DNA from 3 places in the Methylobacterium sp. ap11 genome. Region 1 is predicted to be linked to each of the others. Evidence: predicted binding sites of a transcription regulator. Region 1 holds the regulator's gene; each other region holds the start of a gene.
The links. Region 1 encodes PhoB, which activates phosphate uptake and scavenging genes when phosphate is short. Its sites were predicted from a motif close to TGTCATNNANCTGTCAT; they were not measured.
Positions count from the first base shown of each region.

Region 2: BMX97_RS04825 (CorA family divalent cation transporter) is a predicted target of PhoB. The motif match lies at 2,091-2,107, and genes of this name have one in related genera.
Region 3: ugpB (sn-glycerol-3-phosphate ABC transporter substrate-binding protein UgpB) is a predicted target of PhoB. The motif match lies at 3,709-3,725, and genes of this name have one in related genera.

Region 1 covers NZ_FOEB01000004.1:286,196-291,195, forward strand. Annotated here, with positions in the region: gene pstA (phosphate ABC transporter permease PstA) at 1-187, shown strand, start outside; gene pstB (phosphate ABC transporter ATP-binding protein PstB) at 210-1,022, shown strand; gene phoU (phosphate signaling complex protein PhoU) at 1,109-1,846, shown strand; gene phoB (phosphate regulon transcriptional regulator PhoB) at 1,914-2,615, shown strand; gene BMX97_RS07950 (hypothetical protein) at 2,643-3,554, opposite strand; gene BMX97_RS07955 (hypothetical protein) at 4,102-4,374, shown strand; gene lpdA (dihydrolipoyl dehydrogenase) at 4,829-5,000, opposite strand, start outside.
Region 2 covers NZ_FOEB01000003.1:46,536-51,535, reverse strand. Annotated here, with positions in the region: gene BMX97_RS04835 (PAS domain-containing protein) at 1-417, shown strand, start outside; gene BMX97_RS04830 (response regulator) at 452-835, shown strand; gene BMX97_RS04825 (CorA family divalent cation transporter) at 891-1,928, opposite strand; gene BMX97_RS04820 (spore photoproduct lyase family protein) at 2,132-3,190, opposite strand; gene BMX97_RS04815 (MFS transporter) at 3,233-4,399, opposite strand; gene BMX97_RS04810 (hypothetical protein) at 4,871-5,000, shown strand, end outside.
Region 3 covers NZ_FOEB01000006.1:20,519-25,518, reverse strand. Annotated here, with positions in the region: gene BMX97_RS10430 (ABC transporter ATP-binding protein) at 1-161, shown strand, start outside; gene BMX97_RS10425 (CaiB/BaiF CoA transferase family protein) at 285-1,457, shown strand; gene BMX97_RS10420 (thiamine pyrophosphate-binding protein) at 1,708-3,384, shown strand; gene ugpB (sn-glycerol-3-phosphate ABC transporter substrate-binding protein UgpB) at 3,770-5,000, shown strand, end outside.

The DNA.
Region 1 (5,000 bases):
CAATTCCTGGTTCAGCCCGAACCTGATGGGCGGCGTCGCCAACCTCCCGGTCATGATCTACCAGTTCGCGCTCTCGCCCTACGAGAACTGGCGCCAGCTGGCCTGGGCCGGTGCGCTCCTCATCACCGTCACCATCCTGGGCCTGTCGATCGTGGCCCGCCTCGTCCTGCGCGGCCCCCAGCGCTGACCCGCATCCTGGAGACACACCGATGAGCGCCACCGCCACCGCCGTGCCGGTCGTGGGCCAGAGCACGGCCGACGAATCCGCCGCGATCCGCCTCGCCGTGAAGGACCTCAACTTCTACTACGGCGACTTCAAGGGGTTGAAGAACATCAACCTCAACTTCCTCGACCGCCAGGTCACGGCGCTGATCGGGCCGTCGGGCTGCGGCAAGTCGACGTTGTTGCGCACCTTCAACCGCATCTACAGCCTCTACCCCGAGCAGCGCGCCGAGGGGCAGATCCTGCTCGACGGCCGCAACATCCTCGACCCCTCGATCGACCTCAACGAGCTGCGCGCCCGGGTCGGCATGGTCTTCCAGAAGCCGACCCCGTTCCCGATGTCGATCTACGACAACATCGCGTTCGGCATCCGGCTCTACGAGCGCCTCGGCAAGGCCGACCTCGACGTCCGCGTCGAGGAGGCCCTGCGCAAGGGCGCCCTGTGGGACGAGGTGAAGGACAAGCTCAAGCAATCCGGCATGGGCCTGTCGGGCGGCCAGCAGCAGCGCCTGTGCATCGCCCGCACGGTGGCGCAGCGCCCGGAGGTGATCCTGTTCGACGAGCCGACCTCGGCCCTCGACCCGATCTCGACCGGCCGCATCGAGGAGCTGATCGAGCAGCTGCGGGGCGAGTTCACCATCGCCATCGTCACCCACAACATGCAGCAGGCGGCGCGCATCTCGCAGTTCACCGCCTTCATGTATCTCGGCGAGCTGATCGAGTTCGGGCCGACCAACCGGCTGTTCATGAACCCGTCGAAGCGCCAGACCCAGGACTACATCACCGGCCGGTTCGGCTGAGGCGTCCCGCCCTCGTTCCGCCGGCCCGGGCCCTTGCCGGGCCGGCCCGATCCCACGCTCCACTTCATCGCGGGGAGTCTCACTCCATGTCGAACCACATCGTCACCTCCTACGATCAGGAGCTGCAGAACCTGCGGCGCAGCATCGCCGAGATGGGCGGCATCGCCGAGAAGATGGTGGCCGATTCCGGCCAGGCGCTCCTGCGCCGCGACGCCGCCCTCGCCCAGTCGGTGATCGCCGTCGACCAGCGCCTCGACGGGCTGCAGCGCGAGATCGAGGAGAAGGCGATCCTCCTGATCGCCAAGCGCCAGCCGATGGCGATCGACCTGCGCGAGACGATCTCGGCGATCCGCGTCTCGGGCGACCTCGAGCGCATCGGGGATCTCGCCAAGAACGTCGCCAAGCGCGTCGTCGCGATCGCCGACCAGGTCCAGCTGCAGAAGATCGTCGTCGGCGTGGAGCACATGAACGAGTTGGTCCAGGGCCAGCTCAAGGACGTGCTCGACGCCTACGCCACCCAGGACACCGTGGCGGCCCTCGACGTCTGGGCCCGCGACGGCGGCATCGACGCGCTCTATACCTCGCTGTTCCGCGAACTCCTGACCTACATGATGGAGGATCCGCGCAACATCACGTTCTGCACGCACCTCCTGTTCTGCGCCAAGAACGTCGAGCGCATCGGCGACCACACCACCAACATCGCCGAGACCATCCACTACCTCGCCACCGGCGAGACGCTGACGACCGACCGGCCGAAGAACGACGGGTCGAGCTTCGCCACCGTGGATCCCCAGTTCTCGCCCCAGTCCCCGCCCAAGGCCTGACCGGATGGCCTGCCCGGCCGCGAGGCCGAGCGGGCCGTCCCGGCGGCGACGACCCTGAAGTGCCCCGATGAGTACCCGCATCCTGATCGTCGAGGACGAGGAGGCCCTGACCCTCCTCCTGCGCTACAACCTCGAGGCCGAGGGCTTCGAGGTCGACGCCGTCGCCCGCGGCGACGAGGCGGATATCCGCCTGCGCGAGCAGGTCCCCGACCTCGTCCTCCTCGACTGGATGATGCCGGGCCTCTCCGGCATCGAATTGTGTCGGCGCATCCGCGCCCGCCGCGAGACCGAGCGGCTGCCGGTGATCATGCTGACCGCGCGCGGCGAGGAGGGCGACCGGGTGCGGGGGCTCGCCACCGGCGCCGACGACTACATCGTCAAGCCGTTCTCGGTGCCCGAGCTGCTGGCGCGGGTGCGCGCGCTCCTGCGGCGCGCGAAGCCCGCCCACGTCGCCGACCTGCTCGTCGCCGGCGACATCGAGCTCGACCGGGTCAGCCACCGCGTGCGCCGCGACGGCCGCGAGCTGCATCTCGGCCCGACCGAGTTCAAGCTGCTCGAGTTCCTGATGCAGAGCCCCGGCCGGGTCTTCTCCCGCGAGCAGCTCCTCGACGGCGTCTGGGGCCACGACGTCTACATCGACGAGCGCACGGTCGACGTGCATATCGGCCGCCTGCGCAAGGCGATCAACCGCGGCCGCGACTCGGACCCGATCCGCACCGTGCGCGGCTCCGGCTACTCCTTCGACGAGATGTTCGCGCCCGAGCCGTGACGCCGGACGGCCGTCTCCCGGTCCGGGTCAGAACTCCATCCCGAACTTCACCCGCAGGCTGTGCCGCTCGAACTGGTTCAGCCCGAGGGACCGGCCGGCCAGGGCCGGGTCGGTGTCGCGGCCCCAGACCTGCCCGGCATAGGCCACGGTCAGCCAGACCTTCTCGGTGAACCGGTGATGCAGCGCGGGCCCCAGGGTGAGCGCCTCGCTCTCGAGCCGGTTCAGGAAGGCCCCCTCGTAGCCGCGCAGGTAGCGGACCTCCGGGCCGAGATAGGTGCTGTCTCCGACGCGCCCCACGAGAGCGTTCGACCACAGGAAGGTCGAGGAGCGATAGCCCGGGCCGCCCCGCTCGCGCCCGGCCGCCGGTTCGACGCTGATGTTGCTGCCGTACCAGAGCTTGTCCGGCACCACCTGGACGTCGAGCTGGAGCAGGCTCTCGACGTCGAAGATGTCGGCGCCGCGGCCTTCGACCGGGAGGACGCGCGTGAAGCGAGGGCGCACCTCCAGGGCGAGACCGAAGGGCTGCTCCTTCGAGCCCTTCAGGAACTGGTACTTCACCTCGAGCGAGACGCCGTCGAAGGTGCCGTAGGACTTGTCGTCCAGATCGAGAACGTTGCGCTGCCGCCGCAGCGTGCCGAAGGCGCTGAGTTCGAGGCTCAGCCTGTCGATGGGGTTGAACTGGTAGGCGAGCCGCGTGTCGAGCACGCGGTAGGCCGACCGGCCGGGGCCGTCACGACGCTTGCCGATGCGCGAGACGGTGTCGACCACCGCTTCCTGCTCGCCCTTCTCGCCGGCATCGGCGCCTTCCGTGAAGCCGAACAGGTGCTCGGTATCGACGTCCTTCCCGTCGTCCGTCTTGCTGGACGTTCCGGCCGGACGGCCCTCGTCCTCGCCGGCCTCCCGCGCGCCGCCCAGGCCCGTCCCGGACCTGTCCTCCATCCCGGACCTGTCCTTTGTCCCGGACTCGCTGCGCGGCGCGGCCTGCGTGGATGCCGGGGTGGAGAGGACGAGCATCAGGACGCCCGCCGCGGCCGACAGGCATCGCATCGGCTCGGTGATTCCGGTCATGGTCGCGCGAGGGCCCCAGATGTGCCGTGCTCCAGCGCGTCTGCTTAGAAACGATGCCGGCCGGCCTGGCTGCCGCAAAAATGCAACGCCCGTAAGACCTTTGGACCGCGCGGGATTACGAGGGGCGTCCGACGCATCGGAGGCCTTCGCGCGGTCGGCAGGACCGGGGATGGGCTCCGGTCCGCACGACCCCGGGGCGCCTTGACGTTGGCTCCGTACAAGGCTTGGCCGACGGCTGCGCGCCCGCCCCGAGCACCGCGCCGAATCCTGGCGCCGATCCCGACATGCCCACCCGCACCGCCCCTTGCACGGATCCGTCCCTGGGTCAGGGGTGAAGGCGATCTGCGTATCGAACATTTATAGTTGTAGATCGCCGAGCATGACGTTAGGATTTTCAAGTCAAGCGGGGAATGTTTCCATGGAAAAACTCAGAAACATCGCGACGATCTTGGCTTTTCTGCTGGCCGGAGAGATGATCGCTTCCATGCTCGGACTTGCCGTGCAGCCGGCATCGGCGCAGTCGAGCGCCGAGCGCGAGAGATGCGCGGAATCGGTCGGGATCCAGACACGTCACAACGGCCGGAACAGCTGGATCAAGCGGAGAGTCTCCGGCAAGACCTACAACGCTTTTCTTCGGTGCACGGACGACATTGCCATGAAACGTGCCGACGCGAAGCCGGGCCGCCCCTGAGAGCTTGGTCGACCGATCGACACGCTCTATCCCACCAGCAACCTCATCCTGAGGTGTTGGTCGATCGAAGATCGACTAACCTCGAAGGAGGGCTCCAGAACTCTCCGAGGTTACTGGATCCCTCCTTCGAGGCTCAGCGATCCTCGATCGCCTCGCACCTCAGGATGAGGTAGAGTGCAGGATGGAAAATCCCCTCGCGATTGTGTCGTCGCAAGCCGAGCAGGCTCCGACACATCAAGATATTTTCGTGTATCTGATAAAAATTCTCTCACGACGTCGACCCCGTCAGTCAGTCAGGCCCTGACACTCCATCGGGGCGACCGGCAGCGATCGGTCGGGAGGCCGGCACCCGGCTCGCGAACCGACGGAACCCGCGCGATGCCCACCGTCTCGCGGTGGGCGCGCCGCCACGGGACGGGGCCCCGCCGGACGGTTCCGTCCGGCGGGGCCTCCTTCAGATGTGCAGCGCCTCGCCGAGCGCTCGCAGGTTCGCCTCGTGGAAGGCCTCGCCGAGGGTCGGGTGGGCGTGGATCGTGCCGGCGACGTCCTCCAGCCGGGCGCCCATCTCGAGCGCTAGGCCGAACCCCGCCGCCAGCTCCGAGACCCCGGCTCCCACCGCCTGGATG
Region 2 (5,000 bases), on a different contig from region 1:
GACAGCTGGACATCCGCGCCGATGCGCGCCGTCGTCGACCGTGTGCTGGCCGTGCAAGCGCCCCTGGAGCGCTTCCGGATTAATGGCCCCAACCTGTCGCTGGCCCCTCAGGCGACACTGTCGCTCTCGATGCTGCTGCACGAGTTGACCACGAACGCCGTAAAGTACGGCGCGCTCTCGACAGAAGCGGGGATGGTCAGTGTTACCTGGCGGGTCGAGGATGACGACGATCGAACGGCCGTGCTGACCTGGCAGGAGCGTGGTGGTCCGCCAGCGCAGGCGCCGACGCGTCGTGGTTTCGGAACGCGGTTGATACAGCTCGGACTGGTCGGAACCCGTGACACCCGGCTGAGTTATAGCACGTTGGGCTTCGACGCTGAATTTCGGGCGCCCAGCTCAGAGGTAGTGGCGTCGTGATCCGGGCGGTGACGGGTTCTCTCGAGGGGAGCCCATGACGACGCAGCGCGACGAGCGCCGACCGATCGTACTTCTGATTGAAGACGAACCGATCCTGATGATGACCCTGTCGGACCTGATCGAGGATGCCGGCTGCGACGTTGTCGAGGCGACGACGACCGCCAAGGCGGTCCGTCTCCTAGAGGAGCGCACGGACATCCGCGTGGTGATGGCGGACCTGGATGTGCGCGGATCGGTGATGGGGCTGAAGCTGGCCGCCCTGATCCGAGACCGCTGGCCGCCAATTGAACTGATCTTGACGGGTGCGGTGAAGCCGGATCTGTCGAGCATCCCGGCCCGTGGTGTGTTCCACGACAAGCCATTCAACCACGCGGGCATTGTCGGAAGCATTCGCTCATTCCTATCAGCCGCCGGTTGACCAGGTTCCGCGATGGGTCGCCAGCAGACCCTCGATCGCCAAGAGCCTCGGAGGATCAGCCCTGGCCCCTCTGCCCGCCGAGCCCGAGCCGGCGGATCAGCAGGAAGGCGGCCGCCGCCGACATCGCGGCGATCAGGATCGCCACCGTCGAGCCGTCGTCCCACTCGGCGAGCGGCAGGCCCTTGGTGTTCATGCCGAACAGGCCGGTGACGAGGGTGGGCGGCAGGAACAGGGCGGTCAGGATCGACAGGGTGTGGAGCTGGCGGTTCGACTGCCGGGCGAGCAGGCCGGACAATTCCTCCTGCAGGAGCCGGCTGCGCTCGGCCAGCACCACCATGTCGCGGTCGAGGGCGTCGAGCCGCTGGGCGATGCGGGCGGCGGCCTCCCGGGTCTCCTCCGGCAGGTCGTCGCTCTCCTCCTCCAGGCGGTGGAAGACCGCCCGCAACCCGTTGAGCTGGCGATGCAGCCGCACCGCGTCGCGGCGGATCGGCCCGAGCTGGCGGGTCTCCTGGCGGATGCGCTCGTCGAGGATGTGGTCCTCGATCCCGTCGAGCCGGTCGGACAGGGCGGCGCCCCGCGCCCCGATCGCCGCGGCGACCCGGCCGATCAAGGTTTCGAGGAGCGCCACCGGCCCGGCAAGCGGCCGGCCCCCGGCGACGACCTCCCGCACCGCGTCGGGCCCGACGATCGGGTGCCGCCGCCCGCTGACGAGGAAGTTGGCGCCCAGCACGAAATGCAGCCGCCCGGCGGCGTCGGGCAGCCGCTCGGGCGCGGCCTCCGGCCCCTCGGCCTCCCGGGCGAGGTCGGCGATGACACCGCCGACCTGGCCGTCCTCGATGCTCACCCGCTGGTGCGGATCGCTGGCGAAGGCCGCCGCCGCGAGGTCGGGCGGACCGAGCCGCCCCTCGGCGATCAGGCCCGGCACCCGGGCGTCGTTGAGGTTGACGTGGAGCCAGACGAAGCCGTCGCCGAAGCGGCCGAGCGCCGGCACCTCCTCGCCGGGCTCGACCAGGCGCCCGCGCCCGCCCGCGTCGAACCGCATCGCCCAGATCAGGCCCGGCAGGGCCGGCTCGTCGCTGAGGAGATGGGTCATCGCAGCGTCCTTCGCGCCTCTTCGCCGGAGACGGCGTGGCCCGAGGGCTAGAGCATTTTCCGACGAAGTGGATGCCGGTTCGTCGACGAAAATGCGGCAAAATCAAAATTCTAGAGAGCTTCGCGATTGCAACGCGATCGTGAAGCGCTCTAGGGACGGAGCGCGACGGTTCGATGACGGCGCCCGCTGCCGGGCCGCGTCCCTCAGAACGCGTAGCGCACGCCGCAATACGGCAGCTCCTCGGCCAGCAGCGCCTTGAACCGGGACAGCCAGCGGCCCTTCCAGCCGGTGCGGTAGCGCAGGTTCTCCATCCCGCCCTCGGAGCGCTTGGTCTCCTGGATGTCGGGGCGCCACAGCAGCGCCTCGGCCTTGGGGTGCCAGCGCAGGTTCACCTCGTGCAGGGCGGCGTTGTGGGTGAGGAAGATGATCTCGGCCTTCAGCTGCGCCTTGGCGGCCGGGCCGATGCCGGCCTCGAGCGCGCGAAACAGCGCCCGCCAATCCTCCTCCCAGCCCTCGTAGAGGATCACCGGCGAGAAGTTGACGTGGACCTCGTAGCCGGCGGCCACGAAGGCGTCGATCGCGGCGATCCGCTCCGGCATCGGCGAGGTCCGCACGTCGACCACCCGGGCGATGCGCTCGGGCATCAGCGAGAAGCGGATGCGAGTCTTGCCCTCGGGCCTGTAGGCGAGGAGGTCCGGGTTGACGAACTTGGTGGCGAAGGAGGCCTTGGCGTTCGGGATGCCGCGAAACAGCCCGACGAGGTCGCGCACGCCCCCGCTCGCCAGCGCGTCGACCGAGAGGTCGCCGTTCTCGCCGAGGTCGTAGACCCAGTGCCGGTCGTCGATCTGGTCGGGGGCGGGGAGGGGGCCCTGCCCGGCGGCGTGGCGGGCGATCGCCCGGCCGATCGCCTCGGTGTTGACGAACAGGGTGATCGGGTTGGCGTAGCCCTTGCGGCGCGGCACGTAGCAATAGGCGCAGGCCATGGCGCAGCCGTTGGAGCTCGACGGCGCGATGAAGTGGGCGCTGCGGCCGTTCGGCCGCGAGGCGAGGCCCTTCTTGACCCCGAGCACCAGGGTCGAGCGCTTGATCCGCACCCAGTCCTCGACCGAGCCGGCATTGCCGTGCAGCTCCGGGATGTTCCAGTGCGAGGCGACCTCGATCCGCCGCGCCGGCCCGAACCGCTCCAGGATCTCCCGGCCGAGAGGATAGGCCGCGACGGCGGGCTCGAGGTAGATCGTGTCGATGGCCAGGAGGTTTGACAGGGACGGGCTCGGATGCGGGGCTTGCGTGCAGGGCGCGGGCTCTCAGGATCTAGGGCGGTCGCGGGGCTCCAGCAGGGGCACGAGCAGGCCCGCCGCCGCGAAGGCGCCGCCGACCGCGCAGAGCGCCGGCCAGCCGCCGGCCGCGAAGGCCCGGGTGCCCGCAGAGGCGCCGAGCGCGCCCCCGGCGAAGATCGCGGTGAAGAACACGGTGTTGATCCGGCCCCGCGCGCCCGGCGCGAGCGCATAGACCCGGGTCTGGTTGGCGATGAGCGCGGTGTTGATGCCGATGTCGATGAGCAGCACGCCCACCGCCAAGGCTACCAGCGAATGGCCGCCGAGGAGCCCGAACACCGCGAAGGCGGCGAGCGTGAGCGCGCCGCCGCCGACCAGCACCGGGCGCGGGCTGCGGGTATCGGCGAAGCGCCCGGCCACCGGGGCGCAGAGCGCGCCCGCCGCCCCGATGAGCCCGAACAGCCCGGCCCCGGCGGGATCGAGCCCGAAGGGCGGCGCCTCGACGAGGAGCGCCAGGGTGGTCCAGAATGCGTTGAAGGCGGCAAACAGCAGCGCCTGGGCGAGTGCCGCCCGGCGCAGGACCGGCTGCTCGCGCACGAGGTCGAGGAGCGAGGCCAGGAGCGCCCCGTAGCGGATCCGGGTGCTGGGCGCCGTCCCCGGCAGGCCGAGCCGGGCGAGGCCGGCCAGCGCCACCGCGAGCCCGGCCGCCCCGTAGAACACCGCCCTCCAGCCGGCCCAGGCGCCGACGAATCCGCTCAGGGTCCGGGCGAGCAGGATGCCGAGCAGCAGGCCCGTCATCACCTGGCCGACCATCCGGCCGCGCGTGGCGTCCGGCGCCAGCTCGGCGGCGAAGGGCACCGCCTGCTGGGCGGCGGTCGACAGCACGCCGATCAGGAAGCTCGCCAGCACCAGGACCCACAGGCTCGTGCTCGCCGCTGCCAGGACCAGCACGGCGGCGAGCAGCAGCAGCTGACCGACGATCAGGCTGCGCCGCGGCAGGGCGTCGCCGAGCGGCACGAGGCCGAGGATGCCGAGGCCGTAGCCGGCGAGCGTCGCGGTCGGCACCAGAACCGAGGCGTCGTGGCCGAAGACCTGGGCGAGCAGCCCGAGCAGCGGCTGGTTGTAGTAGATGTTGGCGACCGCCCCGCCGGCGATCAGGCTGAGGCTCAGGCGGGTCGCGGCGGTGAGCGCGGTCATCGATGGCTTCCGGGGAGGGGCCTGGGCGGGAACGGAGACTTGGGGGCGGGAACTTGGGGCGGTATCGCGCGGCAGGATGCCCGGGAGACGACCGCGCCGGGGGATCGCCCTGGTGGACGGTGATCCGACATAGCGGCTTTTCGCGCCGCGGCACGGGCTTGGCCCGCACACCGGCTCTGCCCGTCGGACATCCCTGCCCCCCGACATGCGGCAATCGCACGCCCCCCGGGGTACCTTCCGTCGGGGGAGATCGATCCCCATCTCTCTAATCGGGCGGCTGGGACACCGGCCCGCCCCCATACCGATCCATCGATCGTGGTCGATCGGTTCCCTCGCGGGCCGGGATGCGACGCAGCATCCGGCCCCGCGGCCCCGGCCCCTCCACGGGCCGCGGCGAGGTCGCCTCGGGAGCCTTCGAGCGGGGACACCCGCACCCTCGTCGACGCGATCCAGTGTCCAGGGAGATGCACCATGTCGCAGTACCGCGTGCTGTTCGCCAAGCAGATCCTCGGGGTCCCGTTCACCGTCGGGGCCGTCGAGATCGGCCGCGCCCGCGATCCCGACCGGGCGGTGCGCGCCGCCGCCCTGCGCTTCGCCCGCC
Region 3 (5,000 bases), on a different contig from region 1:
CCACGCGCCTGCTGCACGGGCCGCTCGCCGGCACCGACGTGGCGGTGCAGGTGCCCGCCGGCTCCGCCACGCAGGAGGGCGACACGGTGCGGCTCGCGATCGACGCGAGTGCGCTCCACCTGTTCGACCCCGCCACCGGGCGGCGGCTGGCGCAGGGCTGACCGGAGGCCGGCGGGCGTTCCCGGCGGCCGGGCCGCGTCGTATGCAAGCGTGACGGGGTCCCGGGTCGGGGTCCCGGCGCCATCCCGCAAACGGGAGGCGCGTCGTTGGGAGGCGTTCTTTCCGTGCACAAACCCCTCGCCGGCATCAAGGTGCTCGAACTCGCCCGCATCCTGGCCGGTCCCTGGATCGGGCAGCTCCTGGCGGATCTCGGCGCCGACGTGGTCAAGGTCGAGCGGCCGGTCGTCGGCGACGACACCCGGACCTGGGGCCCGCCCTTCGTCGAGGGCGCCGACGGCGAAACGCTCTCGGCCTCGTATTTCCACTCGACGAACCGCGGCAAGCGCTCGGTCGCGGCCGATTTCGAGACCGAAGAGGGCCAGGCCGTGGTGCGCAAGCTCGCCGCCCACGCCGACGTGGTGATCGAAAACTTCAAGGTCGGCGGCCTGAAGAAGTACGGCCTCGACCACGAAGCCCTGAGCGCCCTCAACCCGCGGCTGATCACCTGCTCTGTCACGGGCTTCGGCCAGGACGGCCCCTACGCGCCCCGCGCCGGCTACGACTTCATGGTCCAGGGGCTGGGCGGGATCATGTCGCTCACCGGCGAGCCCGAGGGCGAGCCGGTCAAGACCGCGGTCGCCTTCGCGGACGTGTTCACCGGCGTCTACGGCACGGTGGCGATCCTCGCCGCGCTCCAGGGCCGGCACGCGACGGGGAAGGGCTGCCACATCGACATGGCGCTCCTCGACACGCAGGTCTCGGTGCTCGGCAACCAGGCCCTGGTCTATCTCGTCTCCGGGATGCTGCCGCCCCGGATGGGCAACGAGCATACCAGCATTGTGCCCTACCAGGTCTTCCCGACGTCGGACGGCCACATCATCGTCGCCTGCGGCAACGACGGACAGTTCCAGAAATTCTGCGGCGTGCTCGGCACCACCTGGCACCTCGACCCGGACTATTCCACCAATCCGGGCCGGGTAACGCGGCGCGACGTGCTGATCCCGCTCATCGCGGCCGAGACCGGCCGCCACACCAAGGCCGACCTCCTGGCGCGGCTCGGCGCCGTCAACGTGCCGGTCGGCCCGATCAACGACCTCGCCGAGGTCTTCTCCGATCCCCAGGTGGTCCATCGCGGGATGCGCCTCGACCTCCCCGATCCGCGCGCCAAGGGCGGCACGATCCCGAGCGTGCGCTCGCCGATCGTCATCGACGGCGTGCCGATGGCGGCCGCGACCGCCTCGCCGCAGGTGGGGGATCATACGCAGAGCGTGCTGGCCGATCCGGCCTGGGGCGGGTGACGCGGATCGATCCAAGGCAAGCATTACGCGCAAGTCTTTTCTCTCCCACCCTCGACCTCATCCTGAGGTGTTAGCCGATCAGAGATCGGCTAACCTCGAAGGAGGACTCCCGGGATCGCGAAGCCTTCTGGAGCCCTCCTTCGAGGTCAGTCCATCTCTGATGGACTGACACCTCAGGATGAGGTTGCGAACCGGATAGACCGTGAGAAGCCCTTAATCAGGGCCTGAGAGACCACCGGAGGACACACCCATGACCGACGCCCCCCGCCCCCGCACCGGCGGGCAGATCCTGGTGGACCAGCTCGCCCGCCACGGCGTCGGCGACATCTTCTGCGTCCCCGGCGAGAGCTACCTCGCGGTGCTCGACGCGCTGCACGACGCGCAGATCCGCCTCACCGTCTGCCGGCAGGAGGGCGGCGCCGCCATGATGGCGGAGGCGCACGGCAAGCTCACGGGCAAGCCCGGCATCTGCTTCGTCACCCGCGGTCCCGGCGCCACCAACGCCTCGCCCGGCCTGCACATCGCGAAGCAGGATTCGACTCCGATGATCCTGTTCGTCGGCCAGATCGAGCGGGCGGCCCGCGAGCGCGAGGCTTTCCAGGAACTCGACTACCGGGCGGTGTTCGGCACCATGGCGAAGTGGGTGACGGAGATCGACAGCGCCGAGCGCATCCCCGAGCTGATCGCCCGCGCCTTCCACGTCGCCACCGCCGGCCGGCCCGGCCCGGTGGTGATTGCGCTGCCCGAGGACATGCTGGTCGAGACCGCGACCGTCCCGGATGCCCCCGCCTTCCGGCCGGTCGAGACCCATCCGGCGCTGGCCCAGATGGTCGCCCTGCAGAACCTGCTGGGGCAGGCGCAAAAACCCTTCGCGATCCTCGGCGGCAGCCGCTGGTCGGCGGAGGCCGTGCGGCGCGTCTCGCGCTTTGCCGACCTGTTCTCGCTTCCCGTCGCCTGCTCGTTCCGGCGCCAGGGCCATTTCTCGGCCGATCACCGCTGCTACGCCGGGGATCTCGGGCTGGGCGTCAACCCGAAGCTGCTGGCCCGGATCAAGGAGGCCGACCTCCTGCTCGTCGTCGGCGGGCGGCTGTCGGAGATCCCCTCGCAGGGCTACACGCTCCTCGACATTCCGGGACCGCGCCAGACCCTCGTCCACGTCCACCCGGACCCGGAAGAACTCGGCCGCGTCTACAGCCCGGCGCTCGCCATCAACGCGAGCCCGACCGCCTTCGCGGCGGCGATCGAGACGGTGCAGCCGCCCCGCGCCCTGCCCTGGGCCGCCGGCACGGACGACCTGCATGCCGACTACCTCGCCTGGAGCGATCCCACCCGGATCACCACCCCCGGCACGCTCCAGATGGGCGGCGTGATGGCGGTCTTACGCGAGGCGCTGCCGGCCGACGCGATCCTGTGCAACGGCGCGGGCAACTTCGCGACCTGGGTCCACCGCTTCTGGCCGTTCCGGTCGCATGACGGCCAGCTCGCCCCGACCTCGGGCTCGATGGGCTACGGGGTGCCCGCCGCCATCGGCGCCAAGCGCCTGCTGCCCGAGCGCACCGTGGTCGTCGTCTCGGGCGACGGCGATTTCCTGATGAACGGGCAGGAATTCGCCACCGCCGTGCAGTACGGGCTGCCGGTGATCGTCATCCTGGTCGACAACGGCATGTACGGCACGATCCGGATGCACCAGGAGCGCGAATATCCCGGCCGCGTCTCCGGCACCGCGCTGAAGAACCCCGATTTCGCCGCCTACGCCACGGCCTTCGGCGGCTACGGCGAGCGGGTCGAGCGCACCGAGGACTTTCCCGCGGCCCTGGCGCGGGCCCTCGCCTCCGGCCTGCCGGCGATCCTGCACTGCCCGACCGACCCCGAGGCGATTACCCCGACGACGACGATCCAGGCGTTGCGGGACCGGAAGCGGCCGTAGTCATCCGAGGCTGTTCATCTCTCTCGACAACCCTGCAAACCTCGATGTCATCCCGGGGCCGCGAAGCGGAACCCGGGATCCATCACCGCCGACAGTCCAAGATGAAGCGGAACGCGCGCCCCCGAGTTCTCCCCCGTCAGCGGTTATGGATCCCGGGTTCTCGGCTTCGCCGAGCCCCGGGATGACCCGGAGGGTTTCAATTCCGGCCGTGGGATCACGCCGACCAGACAACCTCCCTTGTCCCCCGGTCGCGGCTGTGCTTAGCCAGCTACTAACAAGCTGCCCGCCGCTGGAGACGGTGCGGACCGCGTCACCCCCGGCGCCTGTCGTCGGAGTGTCACGCGGGCCCCGCATGAGGGGCCGCACACGAGGAGACGACAACCCGATGGCCCCCACCCCGACCATCCGCATCGCGCTCGCCGGCTTAGGCCTGGCGCTGGCCACCACCCCGGCGCTCGCCGTGACCGAGCTGCAATGGTGGCACGCGATGACGGGCGCCAACAACGACGCCGTCAACCGCCTCGCCGACGAGTTCAACGCGAGCCAGAGCGACTACAAGGTGGTGCCGACCTACAAGGGCAATTACGGCGAGACGCTGAATGCCGGCATCGCCGCGTTCCGCGCCGGCACCGCGCCGCACATCATGCAGGTGTTCGAGGTCGGCACCGCCACGATGATGTCGGCCAAGGGCGCGGTGAAGCCGGTCTACCAGCTGATGAAGGACGCCGGCGAGCCGTTCGACGCGAACGCCTACCTGCCGGCGATCACCGGCTACTACTCGACGACCAAGGGCGAGATGCTCTCGTTCCCGTTCAACTCGTCGTCGATGGTGATGTGGGCCAACCTCGACGCCCTGAAGGCGATCGGCCTCTCCGAGCCGCCGAAGACCTGGCCGGACCTGTTCGCGGCGGCCAAGAAGCTGACGCAGAACGGCTTCCCGAATTGCGGCTTCTCGACCACCTGGGTCACCTGGCTCAACATCGAGCAGCTCTCGGCCTGGCACAACGTGCCGGTGGCCACCAAGGCCAACGGCATGGACGGGCTCGACACCACGCTCGAGATCAACGGCCCGCTCCAGGTCAAGCATCTCGGCAACCTCGCCGAGGCGCAGAAGGACAAGAGCTTCGACTATTCCGGCCGCTACGACAGCGGCTTCGGCCGCTTCACCGCCGGCGAGTGCCCGATCATGTTCGGCTCGTCGGGCTCCTACGGCAACGTCAAGGGCGCGGCGAAGTTCGCCTGGGCCTCGGCGCCGATGCCCTACTATCCCGACGTGCCGGGCGCGCCGCAGAACAGCATCATCGGCGGCGCCTCGCTGTGGGTGATGGGCGGCAAGAAGCCCGACGAGTACAAGGGCGTGGCGAAGTTCTTCACCTTCCTGTCGGACACCGACCGGCAGGCGAAGCTGCACCAGACCACCGGCTACATGCCGATCACCAAGGCGGCCTACGAGAAGTCGAAGGCGGACGGCTTCTACGACAAGAACCCGGCCCTCGAGACGCCGATCAAGGAGCTGACCAACAAGCCGCCGACCGAGAACTCCCGCGGCCTGCGTCTCGGCAACCTGCCGCAGATGCGCGACATGTGGGCCGAGGAGATCGAGGCGACGCTGGCCG